One region of the Peribacillus sp. FSL K6-1552 genome, then DNA from elsewhere that is predicted to be linked to it. Evidence: riboswitches for the same ligand, from Rfam matches in the RefSeq annotation. Region 1 holds a riboswitch; each other region holds the start of a gene.
What was found. A riboswitch is a leader RNA that binds a small molecule or an ion and turns the genes downstream of it on or off. The one in region 1 is predicted to bind thiamine pyrophosphate.
Positions count from the first base shown of each region.

Region 2: linked by a shared signal. The riboswitch ahead of tenA (thiaminase II) and the one ahead of thiC (phosphomethylpyrimidine synthase ThiC) in region 1 are both predicted to bind thiamine pyrophosphate.
Region 3: linked by a shared signal. The riboswitch ahead of tenA (thiaminase II) and the one ahead of thiC (phosphomethylpyrimidine synthase ThiC) in region 1 are both predicted to bind thiamine pyrophosphate.

Region 1 is NZ_JBBOST010000001.1:803,172-809,496, reverse strand. Features, by position in the region: partial or broken gene NST21_RS03880 (carboxymuconolactone decarboxylase family protein) at 1-85, shown strand, start outside; gene NST21_RS03875 (spore coat protein) at 204-833, opposite strand; gene NST21_RS03870 (hypothetical protein) at 1,226-1,396, opposite strand; gene thiC (phosphomethylpyrimidine synthase ThiC) at 1,419-3,200, opposite strand; TPP riboswitch at 3,334-3,450, opposite strand; gene NST21_RS03860 (HAD family hydrolase) at 3,601-4,389, opposite strand; gene NST21_RS03855 (histidine phosphatase family protein) at 4,570-5,106, opposite strand; gene NST21_RS03850 (PdaC/SigV domain-containing protein) at 5,209-6,105, shown strand.
Region 2 is NZ_JBBOST010000001.1:2,610,074-2,616,398, forward strand. Features, by position in the region: gene NST21_RS12660 (glucose 1-dehydrogenase) at 1-744, shown strand, start outside; gene NST21_RS12665 (acyl-CoA dehydrogenase family protein) at 966-2,117, shown strand; TPP riboswitch at 2,334-2,462, shown strand; gene tenA (thiaminase II) at 2,614-3,297, shown strand; gene NST21_RS12675 (ECF transporter S component) at 3,310-3,894, shown strand; gene NST21_RS12680 (ABC transporter ATP-binding protein) at 3,907-5,376, shown strand; gene NST21_RS12685 (energy-coupling factor transporter transmembrane component T family protein) at 5,393-6,169, shown strand; gene tenI (thiazole tautomerase TenI) at 6,210-6,325, shown strand, end outside.
Region 3 is NZ_JBBOST010000001.1:1,505,147-1,511,471, reverse strand. Features, by position in the region: gene NST21_RS07315 (ABC transporter ATP-binding protein) at 1-641, shown strand, start outside; gene NST21_RS07310 (DUF459 domain-containing protein) at 735-1,436, opposite strand; gene NST21_RS07305 (GNAT family N-acetyltransferase) at 1,671-2,177, shown strand; gene NST21_RS07300 (aspartyl-phosphate phosphatase Spo0E family protein) at 2,267-2,458, opposite strand; gene NST21_RS07295 (Fur-regulated basic protein FbpA) at 2,733-2,921, opposite strand; SAM riboswitch class I at 3,095-3,199, opposite strand; TPP riboswitch at 3,358-3,461, shown strand; TPP riboswitch at 3,539-3,628, shown strand; gene tenA (thiaminase II) at 3,747-4,436, shown strand; gene thiW (energy coupling factor transporter S component ThiW) at 4,452-4,973, shown strand; gene thiD (bifunctional hydroxymethylpyrimidine kinase/phosphomethylpyrimidine kinase) at 4,942-5,748, shown strand; gene thiM (hydroxyethylthiazole kinase) at 5,745-6,325, shown strand, end outside.

The DNA of each region.
Region 1 (6,325 bases):
AGCATTTGGAGGAGGAGCAACTATAAACCAGGCTGTAACTCTTGTCCAAAATTGTGTTCAGGAAATAAATCAGATGAAACAATAATAAGGAAACAACACTGGTTAAAATTATTGAAGGGATAGGACTTACGGTGCTTAGTCCTATCCCTTAATAAATTGCTATAGTTATCTAACTGGTCGGAATAAATTTGTTAGTTTTTTAATTAATGGCTTACGTTGTTGTTTCCTTGTGCAGGTGAATATGAATTCAACATTTGTTGCATATCCTGCTGTGCAAGCTGTGGAACTTGGTAGTAATGATGTTTGTTCTGATATATCGAAATCTCATATGCCATTTCAATGCAGTTCGGAATAGAATCTGCAAATACGCGACGCACAACTGGGTTTGTAATTTCAAGTGCAGACATTGCTTTTAAAGAAGCAGCAGACTTCACTGCCCCAAGCATCAAGCCTGAAATGCATTCATCCGTAATTTCCGATATGGATTGCAAAGGTTTCTTTGGCTGAGTTGGTGTCAATCCATATATAAAATCGTTCCCTTGATTCATTTTGTAGCTCTGTGTTCGTTTGGATGGGTCTTGGCCAGATTGAAAGCACTCTAATGAAAGGTTATATTCATCTTGGATGAACTGATATTGACGATCCAGAATGTCCAGTAATTCTTGATCCTGTACATGCTGACGCAAAAGCATATAAGTGTTTAAAGTACCAATCGTTCCCGACAACACTTCATGTACATCAAATACTTCATGACCACCGTGATTCATTTGTGGGGGAATAGCACCCGTTTGCATGTTCTGGTGTACTTGACCTTGTTGATTTTGGTTTTGCATTTTATTTCCCTCCTCGTTTTATCAATGATGCGAACAAGTTTAGTATGTTAAAACCCAACAGGATTATTCAATATAAACTCTTCCATGAAAACTAATAAGCCACGCTCTTCATAATAATTGTATTGTTTTTTTTGACTAACATTATTACTAAGAAATGAAGGACATACTAGGATAAAGGAAAGTACCTGAGGTAACTTATACTTGTAAAAGGAAGAGGGAATATCTTGGGTATCTTTGGGAATTCAAAATCTAATTCGGTGCATACGAAAAATAAGGAAAAAGGATTGTTAGTCCCTCTTCCCCTTCATACTTAATAATCTTAAGGAACATTAAAGTAGCTCTTTAAATTTGCTGATTTTCTTCTTACTAGAATACCCAGGATCCAAAAATCTCTACCATTGCAGACTCTCAATTAAGTGGCACTTTGTGCATTCTTGTATATAATCATTTTTCACAAATTCATGATTACAATTTTCCCGAAAAATACTCAGCTCTTTTTTTAGCTGATCCAGCTGATTTTCCAACTGTTTCATTTCAACTTTAATCTGGATTACTCGATTCATCGAATTCTCCTTTTCGTCCACATTATTGATAGATTTTTCCGTCTGTGTTTCTAAATTCATTCGCTTTTTCTTTCAGGCCTTCATCGATTACAGACTCAAAACCAAGCCCTTTTTCTTTAGCTAAATCACGAATATCTTGTGAGATTCTCATGCTGCAGAATTTAGGACCGCACATTGAACAAAAGTGAGCTGTTTTGGCACCCTCAGCAGGTAGAGTTTCATCATGATATTCAACGGCTCTTTCTGGATCGAGCGATAGATTAAACTGATCTCTCCAACGAAATTCGAACCTTGCTTTTGAAAGGGCATCATCTCGTTTTTGAGCATTAGGATGGCCTTTTGCTAGGTCAGCAGCATGGGCTGCAATTTTATACGTAATAACCCCTATTCGAACATCCTCTTTATTTGGAAGTCCAAGGTGCTCTTTCGGTGTCACATAACAAAGCATCGCAGTTCCAAACCAGCCAATCATGGCAGCCCCAATCGCAGAAGTAATATGATCGTAGCCAGGAGCTATATCAGTTGTCAGGGGTCCCAGTGTATAGAATGGGGCTTCTTGACAGACTTCCAATTGCTTATCCATATTTTCTTTAATCAAATGCATTGGAACGTGACCGGGTCCCTCAACCATAACTTGTACATCATGTTTCCAAGCAATCTTTGTTAGTTCACCCAATGTTTCCAATTCCGCAAATTGCGCTTCATCGTTTGCATCTGCAATAGATCCCGGACGAAGCCCATCTCCTAATGAGAAAGATACATCATATGCTTTCATGATTTCACAGATTTCTTCAAAATGGGTATAGAGGAAGCTTTCTTCATGATGAGCCAGACACCATTGAGCCATAATAGATCCCCCCCGGGAAACAATTCCCGTCATCCGCTTTGCTGTTAATGGGATATATCGCAGAAGCACACCAGCATGTATGGTAAAGTAATCAACACCTTGCTCAGCCTGCTCAATTAAAGTATCCCGAAAAACCTCCCATGTTAAATTTTCAGCGACTCCATCTACTTTTTCAAGCGCTTGATAAATCGGTACTGTTCCAACAGGTACAGGCGAATTTCTAATAATCCATTCACGGGTTGTGTGTATATTTTTTCCGGTAGAGAGATCCATGATGTTATCGGCTCCCCAGCGAGTGGCCCAAGTCATTTTTTCTACTTCATTTTCGATGGATGAACTAACCGCTGAATTCCCAATATTCGCATTTATTTTCACATGAAAATTACGTCCGATAATCATCGGCTCACTTTCAGGATGGTTAATATTAGCCGGTATAATGGCCCGCCCGCTAGCTACTTCATCTCGTACAAACTCAGCGGAAACACTTTCTCTAATCGAAATAAACTCCATTTCTGGGGTAATGATACCTTTACGAGCATAATGGAGTTGGGTTATGTTTCTCCCCTTCTTTGCACGCAAAGGATTTCGTATCAATCCCGGAAAAACTTCTGCTTTGGAATGAGACTCAACTTTTTTATAACCATTATCTTCGGGTTTTATTTCACGCCCCACATACTCTTCAACGTCTTCCCGTTCAAGAACCCAGTTGCGTCTAATAGGGTCAAGACCTTTACGAATATCAATAGAATACTCAGAATCCGTATAGAAACCGCTAGTATCATAAACGCGTAGAGGTAAATTTTCCTCTTCACCAAATGCTCCTGTTGTGGGACTTAGTTTAATTTCACGCATAGGAACTTTTATATCAGGTCTAGACCCCTCTACATAAACTTTTTTACTTCCTGCAAAATTGGACATAATTGAAACGTTCATGTCATTTACTGAATTACTCATGATTTCATTTCTCCTTTTTAAGTTAGATTAAAAAGGACAAAATCCAATCCATTTTCGCACGAAAAAGCCAGGTCTCATATTTAAGACCCGGCTAAAGTTAGTATGACTACAGAAATGACCAAATTAAATGTCATTGAATAGTAGATTCTAACTTCCCCACGCTGGTATGAACCAGATCAGGTCCTGAGGGTTAAGAAGCTTTAACACGCTTCTCTCTCAGCCCAACTTTTATTGGACACCCCTAGTCTGAATAATATTAATTATTACAAGGTAACTATATACCATCCATTTTGGTTTGTAAATAAATTCAAAGACCTATTATTTTAATGCCATGTTTTGAATTAAATAAAATCCCCTCCAAGTTAAGTCTTTTGGAACTTACTACTTGAAGGGGATATATCCGTTATTTATTTAGACTCTCAAGGATAGGAAAAAGCTCCTCTAAATGCATGATTTCATAATTAGGGATAACTTCATTCCGTTCCTTATCATGACGGTTTATCCAAACCGATTTAATGCCTGCACGTGATGCACCAAGGATATCCGTCATTAAATTGTCGCCGACCATTAATACTTCATCCTTATCAAGCTCCATGATTTCTAATGCATGCTCGAAAATAGAAGCATCCGGTTTCCCACGTCCAAACGCGCCGGAAATAACGATTTGATCGAAATAAGGAACTAACTCAGGCGTGATCTCAAGCTTCGTATTTTGAAGCTCAGGCGAACCATTCGTCAGCAATAACAATTTGTACTTCCCTTTTAACTCATCTAACACCTGGAATGTTTCTTCATAAATAAATGGTTTTTTCCGTCTCTCAGCAGGGAAACGTTCTGCTAGCTCAAGACCAAATGCCGGGTCATCTATCCCTAATGCATTCAAGCCTCTTGTCCATGCCTCTTTCCGATAAGCTGGTACAATCTCGGCCATCTTACGGAATTCATCATGATCATCTCGAAAATTACCCCAAAGTCCTTCAAACGGGTTGATACCGATCATTTGCGTAAATTCATATGTATCATAAGAAGAATAAAGCTCACGTGCTTCTTTCCGTACTGCTTCCTCAAACTCGTCAACATTCAAATCATATTTCGCCATAGCCAATTCGCAAGTCGCTATAAAAGCCTCTTTCACACTCTTCTGATCCCAAAGTAACGTATCATCTAAATCAAAAAAAACTGCCTTTACCAAAATGCTCACCCTCTTTTCCCTACCATTGAATTCGAAAAAATTACACTATTACAATAATAAACCACAACCATTAGAAAAAGAATAACTATCGGTAAAATGCCTTCATCTTTCTTTGAAATATCAAAAGGCTTACCCTATTTGCTCATGAAAACTTAAAAAAGTTCACATGCGAGTTTTTCCTTATTTTCTTTCGAACACATACAACTTTCCATTACTAGCAATCTTAAACTTTGGACCTGCGAATCCCCGTCGGATCAGCTCTTTCCTCATATATACCATGAGAGCAGCATGACTCACAATCAACACATCCTGCTCTCCTTTTGCGAGAAGCTCGTCCAATACTTTATTGATCCGTTTCTCAGCAATCTTAATCTCCGCTCTCGTCTGCTTGTTAACTACCGAGCAACAGCGAATCCAAATGGCCCAAAGTATGAATGGCAGCTTCACATTCCCGTTAAGAGGTGGAGATGGTATTTCCCGAAGTTCCTCCATCTGATTAACCTCACCAGGATAGATATGCTCAGCCGTCTTCACTGCTCTCGACATATCGCTGCAATAACATCTCTTCCATTCCTCATCGTCCAATAAAGTTGTCCCATAAATAATATCTGCTACATCATAATCCTTAAACCATTGATTCATATCATCCGCCGTCACATATTTTCCAGTTGGGAATTCATGTGCCACCTTAAAGTGTCGTACTAAACCAATTTTCATTTTTTTCTCCTCTTTAACTTTTGAAATAAAAAATTCACTTTCTAATTAATCCACCTACTTATATAATAGATAATGTAAAAATTATACAAAGGTGGTAATTGAATGCTATTCAAGAATTTCACTAAGATTGTCCTTGCTGTCGCATTAACTTTTACATGCATCTCTTTTTTACTGATAAAAATCGACTCAGTCTCAGCAGCCACTACAGAAAATGCCACGGTAAATACGAAGGGTTCCCCTTTAACTGTTAGAAGTGGCCCCAGCACCAGCTATAAAAAAGTAGGATCGTTGGAGAAAGGGAAAGCCGTAACCGTTTATTCGAAAACAAAATCCGGCTGGTCGGAAATTCGGTACAATGGAAAAAAAGCCTATGTATCTACAAAATATTTAAAATTCAGCAATGTGAAGATAACCAAGAAAAAATATAAAAATATCAGTGACTTGTCGTATCCGCAAGTATCAGGACTAAAAAGTAAAGCAGCTCAGGATAAAATTAATCTGGTGTTAACTAAGCATGCCAAGGACGCCTATTCCTCTTATCTACAAGCCAAAAAGGATAGGGAAAAAGATAAAAATGAGGAATGGTGCAAAGAATCCCCATACTCTTGTCAGTATAGTTACAGTATTTCGTATAAAGTGAAATTCAACCAAGATGGAAAGCTAAGCATTCTTATTGACGATTACTACTATAGCGGTGGAGCTCATGGAATGGGATACACAACATCCTATAATTTCAAAGAATCTTCCGGTAAACAGGTGAAAATCAGTGAAATCCTCACATCCAAAGTGAAATATACGAAGGTGCAGAAATATGCTTATGACTACATGAGGAAAAGAGATAGTTTTTATGTAAAAAAACAGAGCGATGTTCCCGTCAATAAGGATTCACAGTTCTATTATACAAACGGGGGGATCTATCTCGTATTCCAAGAATATGAAGTGGCTCCTTATGCTGCTGGCCATCCTGCCGTAAAAATCCCAAGTAAGGTTTATAAATAATTTCGTTGCACAGGAGCTAACTCCTGTGCTTTTTTAGTACCCTTTAATTCAATATATCTAACAAATGATGAAAAATATAGAACCATATTTCACAATCTGATGCGATTTCATGCATACTTACCATCGCATTCAAAAAAGTGGATTTTTTAATAATAGATATTTGATGGGAATATGTTTTTAACCAATGCCGAACTTACTTTTGTCTGATTTAAACATAATT
Region 2 (6,325 bases), 1.8 Mb from region 1:
AATAAACGAGTAGCATTTATCACTGGAGCAGGAAGCGGAATTGGTAGAGAGATTGCTAAAACATTAGCCTCTCGAAATATGAACATTGTTGTGGCCGATATCAATAGTAAAAACGCAGAAGAAACTGTCTCTTTAATTGAGCAAGCGGGTTATGAAGCTAAGGCCGTCTATTGTGATGTAACGAGTTTAGAGAGTGTGAAAAAAGCAGTTGAAGAATCAGTGAGCTTTTATCAAAAGATTGATGTATTGGTTAATAATGCAGGATGGGACAAAGTAGAACCATTCCTAAAAAGTGATCCAAGCACTTGGAAAAGGATTATCGATATTAATTTACTGGGTCAAGTTCATACTTGTAAGGAAATTTTACCGCTTATGATTGAAAGCGGTTACGGAAAGGTAGTCAATATTGCGTCGGATGCAGCAAGAATCGGATCTAGCGGTGAGGCAGTCTATTCGGCTGCTAAGGGTGGGGTCATTGCGTTCACGAAAACAATAGCAAGAGAAATGGCACGTCATAAGCTTAACATCAATTGTATTGCGCCAGGTCCAGCTGACACGCCTTTATTTCAAGAAATTGGTTCTTACAATGAAGGAATAGCTGGAGCTTTGGAGAAAGCGATTCCGTTCCGACGTTTAGCTCAACCAGAAGATATTGCCGGTGCTGTGGCCTATTTTGTTTCGGAAGAAGCAGGATATGTAACTGGGCAAACTCTTTCCGTCAATGGCGGCTTAACCATGGTTTGACTTTATGAAACTGATTAAATGGTAATCACAAAAAGTAAAACTATTGCCTGAAAATATTTCTTAGGATTTTTCATCACCCAGTGGGTCAAATAGGTTGATTTTGTTTGATTAGATAGCCATTTGTATTATTTCGAAGCTTAGGAGAATAGTATCCTCCTATATGTAAAAGAAATCGGGTTAAGGAATTATATCTATAACCAATAGAAGGGGGAGAAAATACCTTGAATTTTGAATTTTCAGACGATATAAAAGTTTTAAAACAAGGAATCCGAGAATTTATTGATAACGAAGTAGAACCACATGCCATGTTAATTGAAGAAAGCAATGAAATCCCAGAAATCATTATGGGGAAATCGAAAGAAATGGGACTGTTTGGCCTTAGTATTCCTGTAGAATATGGTGGGTTAGGCATTGATATGGTTGGGAAATGCGCCATTCTAGAGGAGTTGGGAAGAACACATAACGGTTATACAACAGTAATTGGCGGACATACGGGAATTGGCGGCGTTGGAATTGTAGAGATGGGAAATGAAGAACAAAAACGCAGATATTTACCTGACATGGCATCAGGTGAAAGAATTGGCGCTTTTGCTTTAACTGAACCAAGCGCAGGTTCACATGCCTCAAATCTGAAAACAACAGCGGTTAAAAAGGGAGAAAAGTATATCCTGAATGGAAGCAAACATTACATTACTAATGCTCCAATCGCAGATGTGTTTACTGTAATGGCTGTTACAGATCCTTCTAAGGGTGCAAAAGGAATCACATCTTTTATCGTCGAAAAAGACTCCCCAGGGTTTCAACTAGGGAAAATCGAACGGAAAATGGGCCTTCATGGTTCACATTCATCTGAAATTTTCTTTGAGGATTGCGAAGTTCCAGTTGAGAATGTATTGGGTGAAGAGGGGCAAGGGTATATGAATGCCCTGAAAATCTTGGCGAATGGACGTGCAGGAATGGCAGCACGAAACCTAGGGTCATGTGAAAAATTACTTGAGATGTCGATTGATTTTGCTCATATGAGAATTCAGTTCGACAAACCAATCTTCGAACAACAAATTATTCAGCATTACTTGGCAGATATGGCATTAGATACAGAAGCCCTTCGATCCATGACCTATCGCGTTGCCTGGATGGTTGATCAAAAAAAGAACGTCATTAAAAATGCGGCTATGGTCAAGTTACTTGGTTCAGAAACTTATAATCGTGTAGCTGATACGGCTCTCCAAATTCATGGAGGGATTGGTTACATTTCTGAATATCCCATTGAACGTTTTTATCGTGATGCACGTATTACGAGAATTTATGAAGGTACATCCGAAATCCAAAAGAATATCATAGCGGCTCAGCTTCATAAACAGTACCAACGATAATTAGGAAAGCAGGATTAATAGTAAAATAAACTTTGCTTAAGGTTAATAGAGAATATTTTTTATGTGATTAAGTTCGATTTCCAAAGAGTATGTTAGGCGATTTTTTATTTAACATATCGTTGGATTTTATACATTACTAAAAAAAAACTTTATTTAATAAGTTTGACAATTAGATATAACGTGTTAATATAAAGGCAAATGAACTAAATATACAATTTGTACCACTAGGGGTGCTTTACAGGTAAAAGTCAATTTTACCGCAGAAGCTGAGATTAAAGTATAACTTTAAGACCCTTAGAACCTGATCTGGTTTACACCAGCGTAGGGAAGTGGGGTCATGAAACAATACGTTTATGTATTATTTCAAGTACAACCACTTTCTTTACGTCGGTAAAGGAAGTGGTTTTTTATTTGCTCAAAAGAGGTGATTATAGGTTATCAATCATTATTTATCCAGTTTCATTGCTTAATAAAATACAAATTTGGAGGTATAAAAATGAAATTTTCAGAGGTCATTCGTAAAGAAGTAGATCATATTTGGGAAGCAAGCTTCAATCACCCGTTTGTTAGAGGAATTGGAGATGGCACATTGCCAGTAGAGTGTTTTCGTTTTTATGTCATGCAAGATGCATATTATTTATCTCATTTTGCTAGAGTTCAAGCTTTAGGTGCAGTCAAAGCAACAGATTTACATACAACTAGTCGACTAGCAAGCCATGCACAAGGAACATATGAAGCTGAATTAAAGCTTCATGAAAATTTTTCTGAGAGATTAGGTATTACAGAAGAAGAAAGGAAAAACTTTAAGCCCGCTCCTACTGCCTATGCCTACACATCCCATATGTATCGTGCCGCGTATTCTGGCCAATTAGGGGATGTGATTGCGGCCATCTTACCGTGTTACTGGTTGTACTATGAAATAGGTGAAAAACTGCAAGGGTGTATACCTGATGAGCCAATTTATCAAGAGTGGATTGCGGCATACGGAGGAGAATGGTTCCGTACGTTGGTAGAAGAACAAATCGCGAGACTTGATGAGATCGCTGAAAAAGTAACGGAAGAAGATAAAGAAAGAATGAAAGAGCATTTTATCCTTAGCAGTCAATATGAATACTCATTTTGGGAAATGGCTTATCGCTTAGAAACTTGGCCAGTGCATAAGGAAACATTAGAAGTATAAAGGAGATTGACAATGAGAAAAGGGTTGAAATTAACGGATATTTTAGTCACAATCGTGATTGCCGTCGCATTTGGAATAGTCTATATCCTTTGGGGTTCGATATATTATTCCGTTAAACCATTAGGGTTACATCTAGATCAATTAATTTATGGAATGTGGTTTATAGCAGGGCCCGTTGCCTTTTTAGTTATGAGGAAACCGGGTGTGGCTCTGTTGGCAGAAATCGCGGCAGCGTCCGGTGAATTCTTTTTAGGTTCACCGTGGGGATTAACCGTACTCTTATATGGAGTTGTACAAGGATTATTCGCGGAACTGGTGTTTATGGCGTTCAGGTATAAAAAGTTTAATATGTCGGTTGCTGTATTAGCGGCGATAGCTTCATGTGTAGGGTCGGTCCTCATGGATTTTGCATACGGAGAAATTGGTGCCCTCTCTCTTTGGAATTTACTATTATTTATGATTGCAAGATTTATCGGGTCAATTTTCTTTGCTGGTGTATTTGCTTACTATCTAGTAAAAGTATTAGAAGCAACAGGAGTAACTAATCTTGTTCGTCCAGTATCAAGTAAGGATTATGCTGCACTGGATCAAAAGTAGAGGTTGATAAGCATGGAACGAATAGCTCTTGTTGAAAAGTTAAGATTGAAGTTTCCCGGTGATGAGTCCTTGATATTCAAGGACTTATCCGTCTCGTTTGATAAAGGTGAAAAAGTTCTATTGTTGGGACCGTCCGGATGTGGAAAGTCTACACTTTTGCAAGTGTTAAGTGGGCTGATCCCACATTCCATTGAAGTCCCGATGAAAGCGAAAGAACTGGAGAGCCCTTCTTCATGGGGATATGTTTTTCAAGACCCAGATAGTCAGTTTTGTATGCCATTTGCAGATGAAGAAATTGCCTTCGTCCTTGAAAACCTTTCCGTTCCTAAGCAGCAAATGAATGAGAGGATTCACAATCATATCCGGCAGGTAGGATTACACTTAGATGATATCCATACAAGTATTGATACATTATCAGGCGGGATGAAACAGCGTTTAGCGATTGCGTCAGTATTGGCACTTGAACCTGAAGTGATATTTTTAGATGAACCAACCGCTATGCTTGATCCGGTTGGAACAAAAGAAATTTGGGATGTTTTAAAGGAAATTGGCAAAGACAAGACCGTTATTATCGTCGAACATAAAATTGACCATGTTTTAGAATTTATCGAACGAATAGTGCTTTTTAACGATAACGGTCAAATCATTGCTGATGGTCCCAAAGACATCATTCTTTCATTATACAAAAACAAAATGAAAGAACATGGAATCTGGTTCCCTGGTGTTTGGGATGAGTATATTCATGACCATGCACCCATTCGTGAACAAACGGAATTTAATGATGGCGGTCCCATAATGCAAATGCAAGGTTTTAGAGGTTTCCGAAAAAAGGAAGAAAAAATTATGGTTGAAGAGCTGCAGATCCACTCAGGGGAATGGATTGTCATCAGGGGAGAAAATGGAGCGGGCAAGAGTACGCTTTTGCATGCACTGATGCAGTTCATTAAAACGAATGGTTATTATGAATTGATGGGAACCTCGATTAAAAAGGTGAAAAATCTAACAGATAACATGACGTTTGTCTTTCAAAATCCTGAGTTTCAATTCGTTGCGAATTCTGTATATGAAGAAATCGCTTATTCATTACGAATTGACAAAAAGCCTCCTCAAGAAATAGAAGAGAGAGTTCATGCACTGCTTGAAGTGTTCCACCTTACGGCCCATCGCGATAAACATCCTTTTCAATTATCGATGGGTCAAAAGCGGCGATTAAGTGTAGCGGCTTCAATCGTGAAAGAAAAAAAGATCATTCTTTTAGATGAGCCTACCTTTGGCCAAGATTCGAAAAATACCTTTGCCTTACTGGAATGGTTCGAGGAATATCGAAAGCGGGGTATTACAGTGATTATGGTAACCCATGATGATCATATTTCAAAAAACTTTGCAACTAGGATCTGGACGGTTAAGGATGGGAAAGTAATTAGTGATGAAAAGATTAGCAAGCAACTAGCGTTTTTAGAGACCGAAGTTTTATCACTATAGAAGGGGTGTCATGTAAGTGAATGTTTCGAGTGCAGAAACATGGCTCCATAAGATTAATCCAAGCCTTAAGCTTTTTGTATTAATTGTGTTATGTATGGTGGCGTTATTTATTAAAGACCTAAATTATATGATTAACGTTACCATGGGTGTTTTACTCTTATTTTTGTGTTTTTCCGGACATCCGATAAAACGTATTTTACTCCTATCAATTCCTTTTTGTTTCATTTTTTTATCTACTTCTTCTGCAATGATATTATTCGGACAAGGTGAGACACTTTGGTTTAAGTGGGGACTCATTTCGATTACGGAAGAGAGTTTCATGAGGGGATTATTGGTTGGCTTTCGAGCCTTGCTTTTTGCGGTACTTGGATTAACTTTTTCGTTAACGACGAGACCTGTCAACCTGTTTTATTCCTTAATGCAGCAAGTTAAGCTTAAACCTAAATATGCTTATAGTTTCATGGCGGCGTTAAGGCTTATTCCTATCATGTTGGAGGAATTTCAAACGATACGGAATGCGATGAGGGTACGTGGCGTCGAAAGGAAAAAAGGAATAAGATCACTATATTTTAAAATGAAAGCCTACTCCATTCCGTTGTTATCCGGAAGTATTAGACGAGCTCACCGGATTGCGGTTGCGATGGAGGCCAAACGATTTTCAGATACCAGGAATCGAACATACTATTATGAATTTGGGTTTTCTAAAAATGACCATGGGTTCATTCTGTATTTTGTCATCTTGTTGTTGGCAGGGTTTTATCTATCTGTACAATTTCCGTATTTATCAATTTGATTAAAGAAAAATTGATTATTATCGTTAAGGAGTTCTTAGTATGAATGCACAAGAATTGCATATTATTTCTACTGGGAAACAGCCAATTGAGAAGTTTGTTGAGATTGCTTCAAACATTCAAGATTATGTGGATTACTTTTATATTAGAGAAAAGCA
Region 3 (6,325 bases), 700 kb from region 1:
TCGGCTCTTCTGGTGCAGGGAAATCGACAATTACAAACCTATTAATCCGATTTTATGATCCACAACAAGGAACAATCAAAATGGACGGTCTTGATATCCGTGATGTGTCGCTGAAATCTATACGTAGCCAAATGGGGATTGTTTCTCAGGATATCATTTTATTCAATGGTTCAATCCGTGATAACATCGTTTATGGAAAACTTGATGCAACAGATGATGAAATCACTGAATCGGCTAAAGCAGCCAATGCTCATGACTTTATCAGGGCCTTTCCGAATGGTTATGATTCTCAAATTGGAGAGCGAGGCGTCAAACTTTCAGGAGGACAAAAGCAGCGAATCGCCATTGCTAGGGCACTTTTGAAGAATCCACAAATCATCATTCTCGATGAAGCGACAGCAGCATTAGATACGGAATCCGAGCATTTAATCCAGGAAGCATTGTCACGTTTATTAGTAAATCGGACTTCAATTGTCATTGCGCATAGATTATCAACCGTTCAAAATGCTGACCAAATAATCGTTCTTGAAAAAGGCAGTGTCCATGAAAAAGGAACGCATGAACAGTTATTGACAAGTAACGGCAGATATAGGCAGCTTCATGACTTGCAATTCCCTCAATTGAAGGCGGCTATTACATAACAACTGCACAACCGCCTTCAATGAAACAGGGTCCGATTTATATATAATAAACCATGTGTACAGAAGTATTGCTTCTGTGCACTTTTATTGAATTTATTTGAAATCATAGCTCTCTAAAATCCGATTGGTAATGAGCTGATACCCTTTTTCATTTGGATGAATTTTATCACTGAAATACTCTTTTTTCTTTTTATTTTCAAATAAATCATTTGTAGGGATAAATATCATTCTTTTATCCTCGTTTACTACCTCGTTTACTGATTGGTTATAATCATGAACGTGCTTTTCAAGTCGTTGATCATCTTTTTTTGGATTATACAGCCCAACTACAAGTATATCCGCTTTTTTGTTTTTCTTTAATAGTGTAGAAAGAATCTTATTTAGATGGTCGATATACTCTCGTTTACCATCATTTATTTTTTGATCACTTATTTTTTTCAAGTTACCTCCATTACTGTTAATCAAGTCGTTTGTTCCAATATAAACAATAAACGTGTCGGCTTTGTCTAATTTCGTGTTAATTTGATTATCTTCAAGCTGATCAATGACACCATCTGTTTCCTGGCCTTTAATACCGTAATTCCAAAAACGGACTTTTTTTTCAGAATCAGGGTTATTCAATTCATCCTCCAGACCTTCTACATAACCTTCCCCATCCTTATCACCTTTTCCATAGGTTAACGAATCTCCAAAAGCCATCACATCTTGCTCATCTTCCGACTCTGAAGCCTGAAACTTATATGCAGCAAAACAAATAACTAGTACAATTACAAATAAACCTACTATTTTTTTCATTTGTTTCTCCTTATGTAATGTATTTACTATGAAGTATTTTATCTTGTAATTACCCCAAAAATGAACATACTTAACATGCAAAAAAATGAATTGTCAGATAAACTGTAAAAAGTGTATGATACAATAAATGCATTCAATGGAACGGGTTTTCGTCAACCTCCTTTTATTCATAAATAGGGTGGGAATCCCCTGTTTCTGGAGATTGTATACATAATAAGGATAGGAGTTAAAATGATGGATCAGTATATAGAGTTTAGGGATGCAGAACTAACAGATTTACCAAGAGTAGTCGAAATATATAATTCGACTATTGCTTCAAGGATGGTTACTGCAGATACAGAACCTGTTTCAGTGCAATCGAGGCTTAAATGGTTTGAGGAACATCATTCAGAAAAACGACCGCTTTATATTATTACATTCGAAGGAAAAACTGCTGGATGGATGAGTTTTCAATCTTTCTATGGTAGGCCAGCCTATGATTCCACTGCCGAGATCAGCATATATATTGATGATTATTTCCGGGGAAAAGGAATTGGACAAATTTCGATTCAAAAGGCAATTGAAGTGAGTCCAAAATTAGGAGTTAAGACACTACTTGGTTTTATATTTGCTCACAATACACCGAGCATAAGACTGTTTTCTAAATTCGGTTTTGAAGAATGGGCGCATTTACCTCAAGTTGCCGAGCTAGATGGTATTGAACGAGATTTAGTAATCCTTGGTAAGCGTGTTAATATTTGAATTTCATTACTTAAAAGCTATTGCCTTCATTCAGCAGTAGCCTTTTTTAGTTTAAATGAAGGAATCTATTTTAAAGTCACTGACGAAATTTAAAAGTCACTATAAAATTTCTTAAGCAAAAAATATTCTGATTTTCTTTTATTTGTTATAGCATTTAACAGCGAATCCAATTCTTGACTTGCTTGAACAGTTAGAAGGCTTGTAAAACCATAATCAGCTGCCAATTTAATCATTTCCCGTCTCTTTTCTTCTATTCTTTCTACGGTTATCTGTGGGGGCATCTATAGTCACTTCCTATTTATTCAATTTTCTTACACCTTTTATGATAAGGAAATAAGTAGTTAAAATCAACCATATATGGAAATTAAAATGTGTTATTCCACAAAATAAATGTGACAAAAAGCCTATTCTACTCCCTGTTTGTGTCTTTTTTGTGACATTTTATATTCTAGACAAATATAAAAAAGCATTCACTCATGTACACTGCGAATGCTTTAATAATATTCATCAGATTAAATAATATTTTAAGATAGTAAAGTATTTTAAGAACTCTTACTATGTCATCCACTCTGAAGGAGACTCGATATTAGGTCTATTTATAACAATCTTATATTCATCTTCAAGCACTTTTAAAGGAACATCATAAAGATGTCTTTCATCAGAGGTTTTATAAACTCCATTCGCTAATAACTCTTCAATCAGCAATGCCTTCCTCTGTTCAATTCTCTTAAATAATTCTGCCATGTAAATGGCTCCTTTCCTTGTCTTCATCAGCCCGCTTTCATATGAGCTAAATTGTAGTAACAGGTTTCATTTTCACCAAATTATATCTTTTCTATTATGTTACTAAACGTTATTTCACAAAAATAAAAGCCTCTTCTAATTCAAGAAGAGGCTTACAGTTGTCCGTTCGGCTCTTCTTATCTTCCAAGCGTATGCTTGTTGGATGTAGCACAGTTCCCAAAATGGGTCTGCTGCCGAGGTTTCTTTGGGCCAAGTCCCTCCACCTCTCTGGATAAGAATTCAATATATAAATGATGTAGACATGATTTTATCCCAATATTCTTCAAAAGTCAATCACATGGTTCTCCCTTTTTTTGATAGGTATTCTCTATAGACCCCATTCAAATTGGGTTGCAATTTCCTGGCTTTCTGATATGATGTCAGTAATTACATACATTCACACCACTAGGGGAGTCTTTTTAAGACTGAGATGGAATTTGTTCCGGACCCTTTGAACCTGAACCGGATCATACCGGCGGAGGGAAGTGGATGATATCGTCTTAAACACAGGACTTTATCCATCTGCCCCGCTCCGTTTTTCAGGAGCGGTTTTTTTTTTAGATGGAAAAAGTGAATAATTAGACTGCTAGGGGAGCACTTTTGCTGAGAATCAAACCCTTTGCACCTGATCTGGTCATACCAGCGGAGGGAAGCAGGCTGTAAGAAGGAATTTGCTTCTTCCTCGGTAACAGCCGCTTTCTTTCAGAGAGCGGTTTTTTTGTTGATCAGATAGTGTATGCACACTTTACAATTTTAGTAAATTTTAAATTTCAAGGAGGATGTACCATGGAGAATACAAAATTAGAAACCTTCAGTGATAGACTTCATGAACGGGCAAAAGGAATCTGGAAAAGGAACCATACACATCCCTTTGTTCAGGCGATTGGAGATGGGACGCTTTCAGAAAAGAAATTTGCCTATTACCTAAAGCAGGACTATATCTATCTTATGGATTATTCCAAACTCTTTGCGTTAGGAGTCATCAAAGCTCATAATCTCGAAACCATGGCTAAGTTTGCAAGTATTTTGAATGAAACCCTTCAAGTAGAAATGGATATCCATCGACATTATGCTTTGGAATTCGGAATCAGCTCAATCGAATTGGAAAATACAGAACCTACTCCAACCACTCTAGCTTATACGGGTTACATGCTAAATGCAGCCCAAAATGGGACTTTGGCCGACCTGATCGCCTGCCTCCTTCCATGCGCTTGGGATTATTATGAGATCGGTTTGCTATTAAAAGAACAAAATGGTGAAGCATTAGAAAACAATCGCTATGCTGATTGGATTAAATCATATTCGTCTCCTGAATTCGGTGAAGCACACAAATGGCTGATTGCTTTGTTGGAAGAGTTAACAGAAGGCATGCCTGAAAAGGAACTTCTTAGATTAGAGAAGCATTTTTTGGTGACTTCCCGTTATGAATATTTATTCTGGGATATGGTTCAAAATGAGCAGGATTGGCCACTGTAGGATGTTGGCATGATGATGAATCCAATCAAGAAAATGACGTTGACTGCCATGATCACGGCCATTACTACCATAACTAGTTCATTCATTTTCATCCCGGCCGGATTTGCAAAAATCTTTCCGATTCAGCATCTGGCAAATGTCATGACAGCCGTTTTATTGGGACCTGCTTATGCGGTAACACAAGCTTTTTTAGTTTCTATCATTAGAAACATGTCTGGTACAGGTTCAATTTTCGCCTTTCCGGGCAGCATGATCGGTGCACTATTGGCTGCCGTCCTTTATCGAAAAACACAAAGCTTGAAATTCGCTTGTTTAGGGGAAGTGATAGGGACCGGCATTCTTGGATCCCTAGCTTGTTATCCACTTGCTGTCCTCCTATTGGGAGAAAAAGCAGCTATTTTTGGTTTTTTACCAGCTTTTATGCTTAGTTCATTCGCAGGTGCCATTTTAGCTTTCATATTACTGAAAATACTTTTAAAAAATAATTATATGAAGGGGTTTTTTTATGAAAACAGCGTTAACCATCGCAGGCTCTGACTCAGGGGGCGGTGCTGGAATACAAGCCGATTTAAAAACATTTTCTGCACATGGGGTTTTTGGAATGTCTGTCATTACAGCTGTAACGGCACAAAATACAATGGAGGTACGTTCAGTACAAGCTATAGATACAGGTATCATCACGGATCAAATTGCAGCTATTTTTGAAGATATACACGTCGATGCAGTAAAAATAGGTATGCTTGGATCAAAAGAAATAGTTGAAACAGTCGCCGCGTCTCTAAATACCTTCTTACCCGCAATCGTTATCCTTGATCCTGTCATGATTTCCAAAAGCGGCCATCATTTGCTCGATGAAGAAGCTGTCTCTGCTTTAAAAACAGAATTGCTGCCGCTTGCAACACTTGTAACTCCGAATGTACCCGAAGCCGAAGTCCTTACTGGCTTGTCGATTCGAACGAAGCAAGATTTTTACGAGGCTTGTATATCAATTAAAGAGCTTGGCGCAAAAGCGGTTTTACTTAAAGGAGGCCATTCAGCAGGGAATCCAAATGATCTTTTTTATGACGGAACTGACTTTTTCTGGATTAAAGGAGAACGCATTCATACAAAAAACACCCATGGGACAGGCTGTACTCTGTCATCCGCCATTACATCCAATCTGGCAAACGGACTTCCTTTAAGACAGTCCATTGAACAAGCCAAGACATATATTTCTGAAGCCATACGAAATAGCTTTTCACTCGGTAAGGGGCACGGACCCGTCCATCATTTTTATTCATTTTCAAAAGAAGAAAGGAGTGATTTAATATGAATGTTTCCGTTTCAGACTTATTCTTTCAGGTAAGAGAAAGTAAACCGCTCGTTCACCAAATCACTAACTTTGTTACGGTCAATGACTGTGCCAATGCCACTCTTGCCATCGGTGGTTCACCTGTTATGACATCTAGCCCAAGAGAAGTCGAGGATATGGTCAAATTGGCTGATGCTCTGGTCCTGAACTTCGGTACGATTGATGATAAAGCCTTGGAAGCAATGGAGATTGCCGGTAAGACGGCAAATTCCCTGAATATCCCAGTTATTTTGGACCCAGTGGGAGTTGGTGCCACTTCCTATCGTACAGAACAAGTGGCAGAGCTCCTGAAGAAAGTTACCTTCCAAATCATCCGCGGAAATGCGAGTGAAATCCATCGGTTAATGGGTGGGGATATCGTTACACGTGGAGTGGATTCAGGTGAACTTGCGATTAGCAATGCAGAACTGGCAGCACGTGCGGCTAATAAATTGAATAGTGTCGTCGTAGTGAGTGGCGCCAAAGATGCTGTTAGCGATGGTAAAAATACGTCCATTATCGATAATGGGAATCCTCTATTAACGAGTGTTACAGGTAC